DNA from 2 places in the Micromonospora sp. NPDC047187 genome. Region 2 is predicted to be linked to the other one. Evidence: riboswitches for the same ligand, from Rfam matches in the RefSeq annotation. Region 2 holds a riboswitch; the other holds the start of a gene.
The links. A riboswitch is a leader RNA that binds a small molecule or an ion and turns the genes downstream of it on or off. The one in region 2 is predicted to bind cobalamin.

Region 1 (5,995 bases), on a different contig from region 2:
TCGATCAGGCCCGCCGGATAGCGCGGGTCTGTCGGATGTACGGCGTCACGCTGCCCCAGGCGGCGTTGGCGTTCGTCCGTCGTCACCCGGCCGTGGTCTCGACGGTGGTCGGTATGCGGGACGAGGCCCAGGTGACCGAGACCCTGCGTCGAGCTGGTGTCGACGTCCCGGATCAGCTCTGGACGGCGTTGTACGACGAGGGGCTGCTCGACGTGCAGCCGTGAGGGTGGGCCGTCACGACCGGGCCGTCTCGGTGCTCGCGTCGGCGTCGTCGGGTAAACCCTGCAACGACTCCTCCACGCCGATCAGGTGGTTGGCCATCCGGGTGCGCGCCCGCTCCGGGTCGCGCGCCACGAGGGCCTTCAGGATCGCCACGTGTTCGTCATGGGTGCGCAGGTCCGCGCCCTCCTCGTGCAGACTCCGCCAGAGCCGGCCACGGATGGTGCGCCCGGCGAAGGCTTCGATCAGGCCGACGAGCACCGGATTCTCGGCGTGCACCGCGATGATCCGGTGGAAGGCGATGTCGATCTCCATGATCCGCTCGTGGTCCGGCGGCGACTGGCCGACCAACCGGGCCGCCTCGTCGAGCAGGTCACCCGCCTGGGCCAGGGCCTCGTCGGTGATCCTGGTCGCCGCCAGGCAGGCGGCCTCGCACTCCAGCAGACGGCGAACGGTGTGGATGTGCCGGGGGTCGCCCTGGCCCTGGAAGTCCACCACGAAACCCATCGGGGCCAGCAGTTGTGGCGCGTCGAGGTTGGTGACGTAGGTGCCGTCGCCCTGGCGGATGTTGACGATGCCGAGGATCGACAGGGCCGACATCCCCTCGCGCAGGGACCCCCGCGAGACGCCGAGCTGCTCGGCGAGGTCCTTCTCGATGGGCAACCGGTCCCCGGGCCTGAACTGCCCTTCGAGGATCATCCGCTTGATGCCGTTGACCACTTCGTCAGTGCGAGACATGATCCCCCTAACGGCCGGCGGGGGTGGCCTTCCCACCCGCGATCACGTACGCCGCCTCCGGAGATGACACGGTAGTCGGGTCTGTCGCCGCCCAGTAGTGGCCGTCGGGAAACCGGTAGAGCGCTACCGACTCCTGACGCATCCGGGTGGAGTAGCCGGGCTGGCTGGGCAGGACGTAGCCGCTGCCGGAACCGGTGTCCCGGATGATGCAGGGATCGGTGAAGTGTTCGTGCAGGTGGTCGACGAATTCGGTGACCCGGTTGGTGAGGTCCCCCGAGATCGCGACGTAGTCGAGCACCGACACGTGTTGGACCATCTCGCACAGCCCGACACCGCCGGCGTGCGGGCACACCGGGACGTCGAACTTCGCGGCGAGCAGCAGCACGGCGACGATCTCGTTGATGCTGGCCAACCTGCCGGTGTCCAGCTGGCAGAAGTCGATGGCCTCGGCCTGGAACAGCTGCTTGAACATCACCCGGTTGTGGCAGTGTTCGCCGGTGGCGACGCCGATCGGAGCGACGGCGCGGCGGACGGCCGCGTGGCCCAGGATGTCGTCGGGGCTGGTCGGCTCCTCGATCCACAGTGGCGTGAACTGGGCGAGGGCGGTGACCCAGTCGATGGCCTGACCGACGTCCCACACCTGGTTGGCGTCGATCATCAGGTTGCGATCCGGTCCGAGGATCTCCCGCGCGATGGCGCATCGGCGGATGTCGTCGTCGAGGTTGGCGCCCACCTTGAGCTTGACGTAGCCGTAGCCGGTGTCCACCGCCTCCTGGCACAGCCGGCGCAGCTTGTCGTCGCCGTAGCCGAGCCAACCGGCCGAGGTGGTGTAGGCGGGGTAGCCGGTCCGGTCGAGCTCGGCGAGGCGGGCGGCCTTCGTGCCCTCCTTGGCCCGCAGGATGGCCAGTGCCTCGTCGCGGGTCAGCGCGTCGGACAGGTAGCGCAGGTCCGCGATGTCGACGAGTTGCTCGGGGGACATGTCGACGAGCAGCCGCCACAGCGGCTTGTCGGCGACCCGGGCGACCAGGTCCCACGACGCGTTCAGCACGGCCGCCAGGGACAGGTGGACGACACCCTTCTCCGGACCGAGCCAGCGCAGTTGCGAGTCGGAGGTGAGGAGGCGGTAGACCGCGCCCATGTCCGCTGCCATCGTCGCCACGTCCAGGCCCACCAGAAGCTGTGCCTGGTGGACTGCCGCCGCCGCGACGATGTCGTTGCCTCGGCCGATGGTGAAGGTCAGGCCGTGCCCCGCGAGTGGCGCGCCCGCGCCGTCGACGCCGTCGGTGTGCAGGACGACGTAGGCCGCCGAGTAGTCGCCGTCCTTGTTCATGGCGTCTGACCCGTCAGCGGTCAGGGAGGTGGGGAAGCGGACGTCTTCGACGGTGACGGCAGTGATCTGCGGCATGCGCTCCTCGCCCGGCTAGGCTAAAGATCAGATGATCACTGGGAGTATACGGAGGGCTTCTCCAGCGCGTCAACGATGTGGATCACTGGAGACCCTCAGACATATGATGTTTGCCTCGCCGGGTCGATCCGCCATACCGCCCACCGTGACCGCGTGGGGAGTCCCGACTCCGGTGTCGGGCGTCGGTCGGTGTGGTGTGGTCGGCCGGGGTGGTGACAGTGGTCACCGAGTCGTCGCCGACACGCCCGAGACCGACATGTGGGGTGTGACAACGGCTGCGTCCCTATATATGGTGTCGAGCGCAGCTGGTTCGGCCGCTCATCCGGGGTGGTCGAGGCAACAGGGAACCCGGTGGAAATCCGGGACTGTCCCGCAGCGGTGAGTGGGAACGACCGCCGTCATCAGCACTGGGCCACCAATCGGCCTGGGAAGCGACGGCCAGTAGGAGACCGGCGAGCCCGGTCGTGCCCGCGAGTCCGAAGACCTGCCAGCGCGCCGCGTACCCGCACCCGGGTGGGCGGCGGTCCGAGGCCGCGTGGGACGGCTGACGCCACCTGACCCACGCCGGCTGGCGTGGCGTCCGTCGGTGTCTGTCTCCTCGCGTCCGGGCCACCAGGTCTCGAACTCCGAGGAGCGAGTGGTGACAGTCACCGAGGTAGTCCCGGCCAGCGGCGACGCGACAGTGCGGCGGACGCCGATGCAGGTCCGCAAGCGCGACGGCGGCACCGAACCCGTGGACGTGAACAAGATCGTCCGGGCGGTCGAGCGGTGGGCCGACGACCTGACCGACGTCGACCCGATGCGGGTGGCCACCCGCACCATCAGCGGCCTCTACGACGGCGCGACCACTGCTGAACTGGACCGGCTGTCCATCCAGACCGCCGCCGAGATGATCGGTGAGGAGCCGCAGTACTCGCGCCTCGCCGCGCGGCTGCTGGCCGGCTACGTCGACAAGGAGGTGCGCCGACAGGGCGTCACCTCGTTCAGCGCGGCGATCCGGGTCGGCCACGCCGAGGGCCTGATCGGTGACGACACCGCCGCGTTCGTCGCCGCACACGCCGCGACGCTCGACCACGCCATCGACCCGGACGGCGACCGCCGGTTCGAGTACTTCGGCCTGCGCACCGTGTACGACCGATACCTGCTGCGCCACCCCACCAGCCGACTGGTCTTGGAGACCCCGCAGTACTGGCTGCTGCGGGTGTCCTGCGGCCTGTCCCGGACGGCGGACGAGGCGGTCGGCTTCTACCGGCTGATGTCCAGCCTGGCCTACCTGCCCAGCTCACCGACCTTGTTTAACTCCGGGACCCGGCACACCCAGATGTCCTCCTGCTACCTGGTCGACTCCCCGCTCGACGAGCTGGACTCGATCTACCAGCGGTACGCCCAGGTCGCCAACCTGTCGAAGTTCGCCGGTGGCATCGGCATCGCGTACTCCCGGGTCCGCTCCCGGGGAGCGCTGATCCGGGGCACGAACGGGCAGTCCAACGGGATCGTGCCATGGCTGCGCACCCTGGACGCGAGCGTCGCCGCGGTGAACCAGGGTGGCCGACGCAAGGGCGCGGCCTGCGTCTACCTGGAGCCGTGGCACCCGGACATCGAGGAGTTCCTGCAACTGCGGGACAACACCGGCGAGGACGCCCGGCGCACCCACAACCTCAACCTGGCCAACTGGATCCCGGACGAGTTCATGCGCCGGGTCGAGGCCGACGCGCTGTGGTCGCTGTTCGACCCGCACGAGGTGCCCGAGCTGCCCGACCTGTGGGGGGAGCGGTTCGACGCCGCGTACCGGGAGGCCGAGGCGCAGGGTCGCCACGTGCGGCAGGTCCCGGCACGGGAGCTGTACGGGAAGATGATGCGGACCCTCGCCCAGACCGGCAACGGCTGGATGACCTTCAAGGACGCCGCCAACCGACTGTGCAACCAGACCGCCGAGCCGGGCAACGTGGTGCACCTGTCCAACCTCTGCACCGAGATCGTCGAGGTGTCCAGCGACGCCGAGACCGCCGTGTGCAACCTCGGCTCGGTGAACCTCGCCGCCCACCTCACCGACGGCGGGATCGACTGGGAGCGGCTGCGCGTCACGGTGCGGACCGCGGTGACCTTCCTCGACCGGGTCATCGACATCAACTACTACCCGACGGCGCAGGCGGCGGCGAGCAACCCCCGCTGGCGGCCGGTCGGACTCGGGCTGATGGGCCTACAGGACGTCTTCTTCGCGCTGCGGCTGCCGTTCGACTCGCCGGCCGCGCGGGAGCTGTCCACCCGGATCAGCGAGGAGCTGTACCTGACCGCGTTGGAGACCTCCGCCGACCTGGCGCGCGACTTCGGCGCGCATCCGGCGTACCCGCAGACCCGGGCCGCGCGGGGCCAGCTCCAACCCGACCTGTGGGGTGTCGAGGGTACGCAGACCGCGCGGTGGGACGCGCTGCGCGAGCGGGTCGAGGCGTACGGGCTGCGCAACTCGCTGCTCGTGGCGGTCGCGCCGACCGCCACCATCGCCTCGATCGCCGGGTGCTACGAGTGCATCGAGCCGCAGGTGTCCAACCTGTTCAAGCGCGAGACCCTGTCGGGGGAGTTCCTCCAGGTCAACACCGCCCTGGTACGCGAGCTGAAGGCCCGTGGTCTGTGGACCGAGCGGATCCGTTCGGCGATCAAGCGGGCGGAGGGCTCGGTGCAGGACATCGCCGAGCTGCCGGCCGGCGTACGGGAGCTGTTCCGCACCGCGTGGGAGCTGCCGCAGCGGGCGCTGATCGACCTGGCCGCCGCCCGCGCCCCGTTCATCGACCAGTCCCAGTCGCTGAACCTGTTCCTGGCCGCGCCGACCATCGGCAAGCTCTCCTCGATGTACCTGTACGCCTGGAAGGCCGGGCTGAAGACCACCTACTACCTGCGATCGCGCCCTGCGACGCGGATCCAGCAGGCCACCGTCAGCGCTGTCGCACCCGTCGTCGTCGACGCGGAGGCGCTGGCCTGCTCGCTGGAGAACCCCGAGTCGTGCGAGGCCTGCCAGTGACCGCCGACGCCGCCACCACCGACGCCAGCACCACCGACACGAGGACCACGCACATGCTGCTCGACCCCGGGATGGACCTGACTCTCCGCCCGATGCGCTACCCGCACTTCTTCGACCGGTTCCGCGACGCGATCCGCAACACCTGGACGGTCGAGGAGGTCGACCTGCACGCCGACCTCGCCGACCTGGACAAGCTGTCGCCGGCCGAACGGCACCTGGTCAGCCGCCTGGTGGCGTTCTTCGCCACCGGTGACACGATCGTCGCCAACAACCTGGTGCTCAACCTCTACCAGCACGTCAACAGCCCGGAGGGTCGTCTCTACCTGTCTCGCCAGCTGTTCGAGGAGGCCGTGCACGTCCAGTTCTATCTCAACCTGCTCGACACGTACGTGCCCGACGAGACGGAGCGCTTCGAGGCATTCGCGGCCATCGAGAACATCCCCTCGATCCGTCGTAAGGCCGAGTTCTGCTTCCGGTGGATCGACTCGCTGAACGACCTGCGCGAGCTGCGGTCCCGCGAGGACCGGCGCACGTTCCTGCTCAACCTGATCTGCTTCGCCGCCTGCATCGAGGGGTTGTTCTTCTACGGCGCGTTCGCCTACGTCTACTTCCTGCGC
Region 2 (5,995 bases):
GCCAGCCGCATGTCGGCCATGCCGAGTACCGCGCTGAACGGGTAGATCGTCATGCCCGGTCCTCCAGATCGCCCTCACTGGCCAGGTACGTGTCGCGCAGCCGGTCGAGGGTGGCCGGCTCCGGTTTGGCCCACAGCCCCCGGTCGGCGGCCTCCAACAGCCGCTCGGTGATGCCACGCAACGCCCACGGGTTGGACTTCTCCAGGAACTCCCGGGTGGTCTCGTCGAAGAGGTACGCGGCGGCCAGGTGCTCGTACATCCAGTCGTCGACCACACCGGCGGTGGCGTCGTAGCCGAACAGGTAGTCCACTGTGGCCGCCAGCTCGAACGCGCCCTTGTAGCCGTGCCGGCGCATCGCGGCGATCCACCTCGGGTTTACCACCCGGGCCCGGAACACCCGCCGGGTCTCCTCACCCAGCGTGCGGGTACGCACGTCGTGCGGCATCGCCGAGTCACCCACGTACGCCTGCGGTGACGTGCCGGTGAGGTGGCGGACCATCGCCACCATCCCGCCGTGGTACTGGAAGTAGTCGTCGGAGTCGACGATGTCGTGCTCGCGGGTGTCCTGGTTCTTCACCGCCACCGCGATCCGGGCGAACGAGCGCTCCATGTCGGCGCGCGCCTCCCGCCCGTCCAGGCCCCGGCCGTACGCGTAGCCGCCCCACACCGCGTACACCTCGGCCAGGTCGGCGTCGCTGCGCCAGGTCCGGGCGTCGATCAGGGGCAGCAGCCCGGCGCCGTACGCGCCGGGTTTGGAGCCGAAGATCCGGGCGGTGGCCCGCCGCTCGTCGCCGTGCTCGGCGAGGTCGGCGGCGACGTGCGCCCGCAGGTAGTTCTCCTCGTCCGGCTCGTTCAGGGCGGCGACCCGCCGGACGGCGTCGTCGAGCAACGCCACCACGTGTGGGAACGCGTCGCGGAAGAAGCCGGAGATGCGCACTGTGACGTCGATGCGGGGCCGGCCCAGCTCGGCGGTCGGCACCACCTCGATGCCGGTGACCCGCCGGGACCGGTCGTCCCAGACGGGCCGGCAGCCCAGCAGCGCGAGCACCTCGGCGATGTCGTCGCCCTGGGTCCGCATCGCGCTGGTGCCCCAGACGGTCAACCCCACCGAGCGGGGGTACACCCCGGTGTCGGCGAGGTGCCGGGCCAGCAGCGAGTCGGCGAGGGCCACCCCGACGTCCCAGGCGTTGCGGCTGGGGATGGCCTTCGGGTCGACGGAGTAGAAGTTGCGGCCGGTGGGCAGCACGTTGACCAGGCCCCGGGTGGGTGAGCCGGACGGGCCGGGCGGCACGAACCTGCCGTCCAGCGCCCCGAGGGTGTTTGTCAGCTCGTCGGTGGTCCGGTCCAGTCGGGGTACCAGTTCGGTGGCGGCGAAGTGCAGCACCGCGGCGACGTCCGGGACCGACCGACCGGTCACCTCCGTCACCACCGCGTCAACAGTGTCAACGGCCCAGTCCAGGGTCTCCATGCCGACGACCAGCCGCCGCGCGAGGGCCTCGATGAGGTCGATCGCGTCGGCGGCGGTGCCGGCCGGCCCGTCCACCACGTCGGTCAGCGCGGCGGGCAGCGCCAGTCGCTGTCCCGGCGACGCGAGCAGCTCCTGCTCGTCGAGGGAGTACGCGACGGCGAGGGCCTGTCGCAGGCCGGGCAGGGCCCGGGCGCCGCCCCAGATCTGCGGGGCGCGCAGCACCGCGAGGACCAGGTTGACCCTGGGCTCGCCGGTGGGAGCGTCGGCGAGGATGTGCAGCCCGTCGCGGATCTGCACGTCCTTGACCTCGCACAGGTACCCGTCGAGGTGCAGCACGAAGTCGTCGAAGTCGTCCGCGTCGGGCATCGCCTCGGCGTGCAGGTCGTGGTGCAGCTCGGCGGCGCGCACCAGGTCCCAGATCTGGGCCCGCACGGTGGGCACCTTGGCCGGGTCGAGGGCCTGCACCGTCGCGTACTCGTCGAGCAGTTGTTCCAGTTTGGCCAGGTCGCCGTAGGTCTCGGCGCGGGCCATCGGCGGGACCAGGTGGTCGACGACAACGGCGTGCGCCCGCCGCTTGGCCTGGGTGCCCTCGCCGGGGTCGTTGACGATGAACGGGTACACCAGCGGCAGGTCGCCCAGGACCGCGTCGGGCGCGCAGTCCGCGGCCAGGCCGAGGCCCTTGCCGGGCAGCCACTCCAGGGTGCCGTGCTTGCCCAGGTGCACCACGGCGTCCGCGCCGAAGCCGCCGTCCGCGGCGGGCGCTGTCAACCAGCGGTACGCGGCCAGGTAGTGGTGGCTGGGCGGCAGGTCCGGGTCGTGGTAGATGGCGATCGGGTTCTCCCCGAAGCCGCGGGGCGGCTGGATCAGCAGCACCACGTTGCCGAAGCGCAGCCCGGCGAGCACGATGTCGCCGCCCTCGGTGTACAGCTCGCCCGGCGGCTCACCCCAGTGCTCCCGCATCCGCTCGCGCAGCTCGGCCGGGACCTGGTCGAACCAACGCCGGTACGTCGGCCCGGGTATCCGGGCCTCGGCGGCGGCCAACTGCTCCGGGGTGAGCCACTCCACGTCGTGACCACCGGCGGCGATCAGCGAGTGGATCAGCGCGTCGCCGTCGTCGGGCGGTGGCGCGTCACCCAGGTCGTAGCCGGCCTCGGCCAGCGCGGCGAACAGCCGGACCGCCGAGGCCGGGGTGTCCAACCCGACGGCGTTACCGACCCGCGAGTGCTTGGTGGGGTAGGAGCTGAGCACCACGGCGACCCGCTTGTCGGCGTGCGGCACGTACCGCAGCCGGGCGTGGCGCACCGCGATCCCGGCGACCCGGGCGGCCCGCTCAGGATCGGCGGCGTAGACCGAGAGCCCGTCGGCGTCGATCTGCTTGAACGAGAACGGCACCGACACGATCCGGCCGTCGAACTCGGGGATGGCCACCTGCATGGCGGCGTCCAGCGGGGACAGGCCGGCGTCGCTGTCGGCCCACTGCGCGCGGGTGCTGGTGAGGCAGAGCGCCTGGATGACCGGCACGTCCAGGGCGGCCAGGGCCCCGACGTCCCAGGCGTCCTCGTCGCCGCCACCGGAGGCGTCCGCGGCGACCGCACCGCCGGCCGCCAGCACCGTGACCAGCAGCGCGTCACAGCGGGCGAAGAGCCCGAGTGGGCCGGCGCCCGCGGTCAGCCCGCGCAGCGAGCCGCAGAAGATCGGCAGCGGGTTGCCGCCGGCTTTGTGGACCGCGTCCGCGAGCACGTCGACGAAGTCGGTGTTGCCGGCGAGGGCGTGCGCCCGGTAGAAGACGATCCCCACAGTGGGCCGATTCGGGTCGGCGGGGTGTTCGCCGTGCACGCCGTACGCCGGGGTGGGCGTGGGTGCGGCGAACCCCTCGCCGGTGAGCAGCACCGTGTCGGAGAGGAACCGGGCCAGCTGCCCCAGGTTGTCCGGGCCGCCCTCCACCAGGTACGCCAGCGACTGGGTGACGACCCCGGACGGCACTGTGGAGGTGGCCATCAGCTCCGCGTCGGGCAGCGCCTCACCGCCAAGCACTACCGTCGGCACGCCGGTGGCGAGCACCGCGGCGAGACCGTCCGGCCACGCCTGCCGACCGCCGAGCAGGCGTACGACGACGAGGGCGACCCCGTCGAGCAGGGCGGGCACCTCCTCGGCGGTGACTCGGGCGGGGTTGGCCAACCGGTAGTCGGCACCGCTGGCGCGGGCGGCCAGCAGGTCGGTGTCGGCGGTGGACAGCAGCAGGATGCGCACGGCAGGCTCCGGAAAGTGACGCCCTGGGCCCTCACGGGGGGCGACCGGGGCGATGCGGGTGGGTACGGCGTCAGCCGGTACGACGGCCCGAGCGAACGGCGCCCCGACGCATGCGTCGGGGCCGGTCGGCGCCGGGCGATCAGCTCAGCGGTGCCGGTGGCCGGTGTCCTTGGAATGCACTGCCTGCAGCGCGATACGACGGTAATCGTCGGTGAATGAGACGCCGTGCGTCATCGGGTCCTCCTCGGGTGTCCACGCCCTGGGGTACGTCCCGACGGCCGAAGTATCCTGGCTTCCGGATCGACGCTCTCCCCCGGCCTTCCAACCGCAGACACACGGCCGTGACTCACGAGGGGGGATCGCTCCCCGGTGACAGTGGCGGGACCGCGTCGGATTCGCACCGACTTCCTTCACTGCCGTCAGGCCGCGAATGCTGCCACACCGCCGCGCCGCCGGTCAACGCCGGTCCGGCCCCGCCAGACGGGCGGCACTTATCGAGCTTCAACGATTGGTGCGGGCGCGGCTCCGCGCGACGCAATGCCCCAGATCAATGCCCGACGCCCTTTGCTCTGCTTACCTATGCGCACCGGGCACGGAGGGTCACCGGTGCAGATAGGCAAGCAGAGCAAAGGATGGCCGGACGAGCTCTGACCTGCGCCGACCCTCCGGCAGGGCGGTGCCGGCCGACACCCTCACGTAGGATCGGCGAACGCCACACCAGTGTCCGCGATCAATCTCGGAGGTCGATCACCATGATCGCCCCGCAGTTCCACCACCTTGCGGGCCGGGTCTGGCTCTGTCCGGGCGATCCCGACCCGGAGGCGGTCCAGGCCGGCGTCGCCGTCGTCGTCGACGAACGCGGCAGTGTGATGATCGACGCCGGGCAGAGCCCCGCGCACGCCCGCGAGATCCAGGCCGCGCTGGTCGCCGCCGGGCTTCCGGAGCCGCGCTGGCTGGTCTACACCCATCATCACTGGGACCACGTGTGGGGCGCCTGCGCCTGGCCCGGGGTGGAGATCGTCGGGCACGAGACAGCGGTGTCGCTGCTGCGCGCCGAGGCCGCCCGGCCGTGGAGCCACCGCTACCTGCAAGAGCAGGTACGTGCCGATCCGCGCCTGCGCCCGAGCTTTCAAGCCCGCGCACGCGCGATGGCGTCCTGGGAAGACTTCGCCATCCTGCCGCCAACTCGGACTTTCGCCGACGTGGACGAGCTGCCGGTCGGGGTTCGGCTACGCCACGTCGGCGGCGGGCACGCACCGGATTCGGCAGTGGTGCTGGTGCCCGACTCGGGGGTGATGCTGCTGGGCGACTGCTTCTACCCGCCGCCGGCGCACCTGCGCCGGCCGGAGGACGGCCTCGACGTCGACCTGGTCCGGCGACTGCTCGACAGCACCTACCACTGGTACGTCTCGAGCCACGCCGAGCCGATGACGCGTGAGCAGGTCGGCTCAACCCTCGATGCTGCCTGACCCAGCCTCAGCGGGCGTGGCGTTCCGGGTGGGCCCGGCTCCAGGTCCGCATCCGTTCCGGGTAGCCGGTGCGCGCCGCCTCGTACAGCGGCACCGCGTGCTTGCGGGCGATGGCCCCGGCCGCGCGGGGCGTTCCGGTACGGCGGCGGATCCACTCGCCGTCGTGGGCGATCGCCATCACCGTGGTGTCCGTCGCGGTCGTCTCCGGTTCCAGGTAGAACTCCACCCCGCGCCGGGTGGCGACGAACGCCTCCAGCGCCGCGAGGTCGTCGCGGGTCGCCTCCCGGTCCAGCTTCGTCGGGGTCGCCTCGGCACCCCGTGACCGGCGGTTGAACCAGCTCATGCCCCGCCCCTCTCCTCGACGTCCCTCCAGTGCAGCACCGGTTCCTGGCAATACGCTGCGCGCCGGATGGGAGAGAGCTGACCTACCTCGGGAAAGCCGGGTGGAACCCGCGGCGGGTGGGCGGTGTCATGAGTGTGATCCGAACGGAGGCTTCCCTGGACGACGAGGCGCTCGTCACCCGCGCTCGGGCAGGTGACCTGGAGGCGTACAACCTCCTGGTCGCCCGGCACACCGCGTCCGCGTACCGGACCGCGGTGCTGCTCGGCGCGGGCTCGGACTCCGAGGACGTGATCCAGGAGGCGTTCGTGAAGGCGTACCGGAAGCTGTCCCGTTACCGGGGTGACGCGTCCTTCCGGTCGTGGCTGCTCGCGATCGTCGCGAACGAGACCCGCAACCTGCACCGCTCTCGTGGCCGGCGCGACGGGCTCGTCCTGCGGGCGGCGGCAGCGGACCCGACGTCCGAGG

Region 1: linked by a shared signal. The riboswitch ahead of ABZ794_RS22240 (ribonucleoside-diphosphate reductase subunit alpha) and the one ahead of cobN (cobaltochelatase subunit CobN) in region 2 are both predicted to bind cobalamin.

What each region holds. Positions count from the first base shown of each region.
Region 1 is NZ_JBEYUF010000014.1:139,501-145,495, reverse strand. Features, by position in the region: gene ABZ794_RS22255 (aldo/keto reductase) at 1-224, shown strand, start outside; gene ABZ794_RS22250 (FadR/GntR family transcriptional regulator) at 235-957, opposite strand; gene ABZ794_RS22245 (enolase C-terminal domain-like protein) at 965-2,362, opposite strand; cobalamin riboswitch at 2,652-2,869, shown strand; gene ABZ794_RS22240 (ribonucleoside-diphosphate reductase subunit alpha) at 3,060-5,378, shown strand; gene ABZ794_RS22235 (ribonucleotide-diphosphate reductase subunit beta) at 5,432-5,995, shown strand, end outside.
Region 2 is NZ_JBEYUF010000040.1:1,250-7,244, forward strand. Features, by position in the region: partial or broken gene ABZ794_RS32650 (ATP-binding protein) at 1-53, opposite strand, end outside; gene cobN (cobaltochelatase subunit CobN) at 50-3,718, opposite strand; cobalamin riboswitch at 4,000-4,129, opposite strand; gene ABZ794_RS32660 (MBL fold metallo-hydrolase) at 4,471-5,187, shown strand; gene ABZ794_RS32665 (hypothetical protein) at 5,195-5,530, opposite strand; gene ABZ794_RS32670 (RNA polymerase sigma factor) at 5,659-5,995, shown strand, end outside.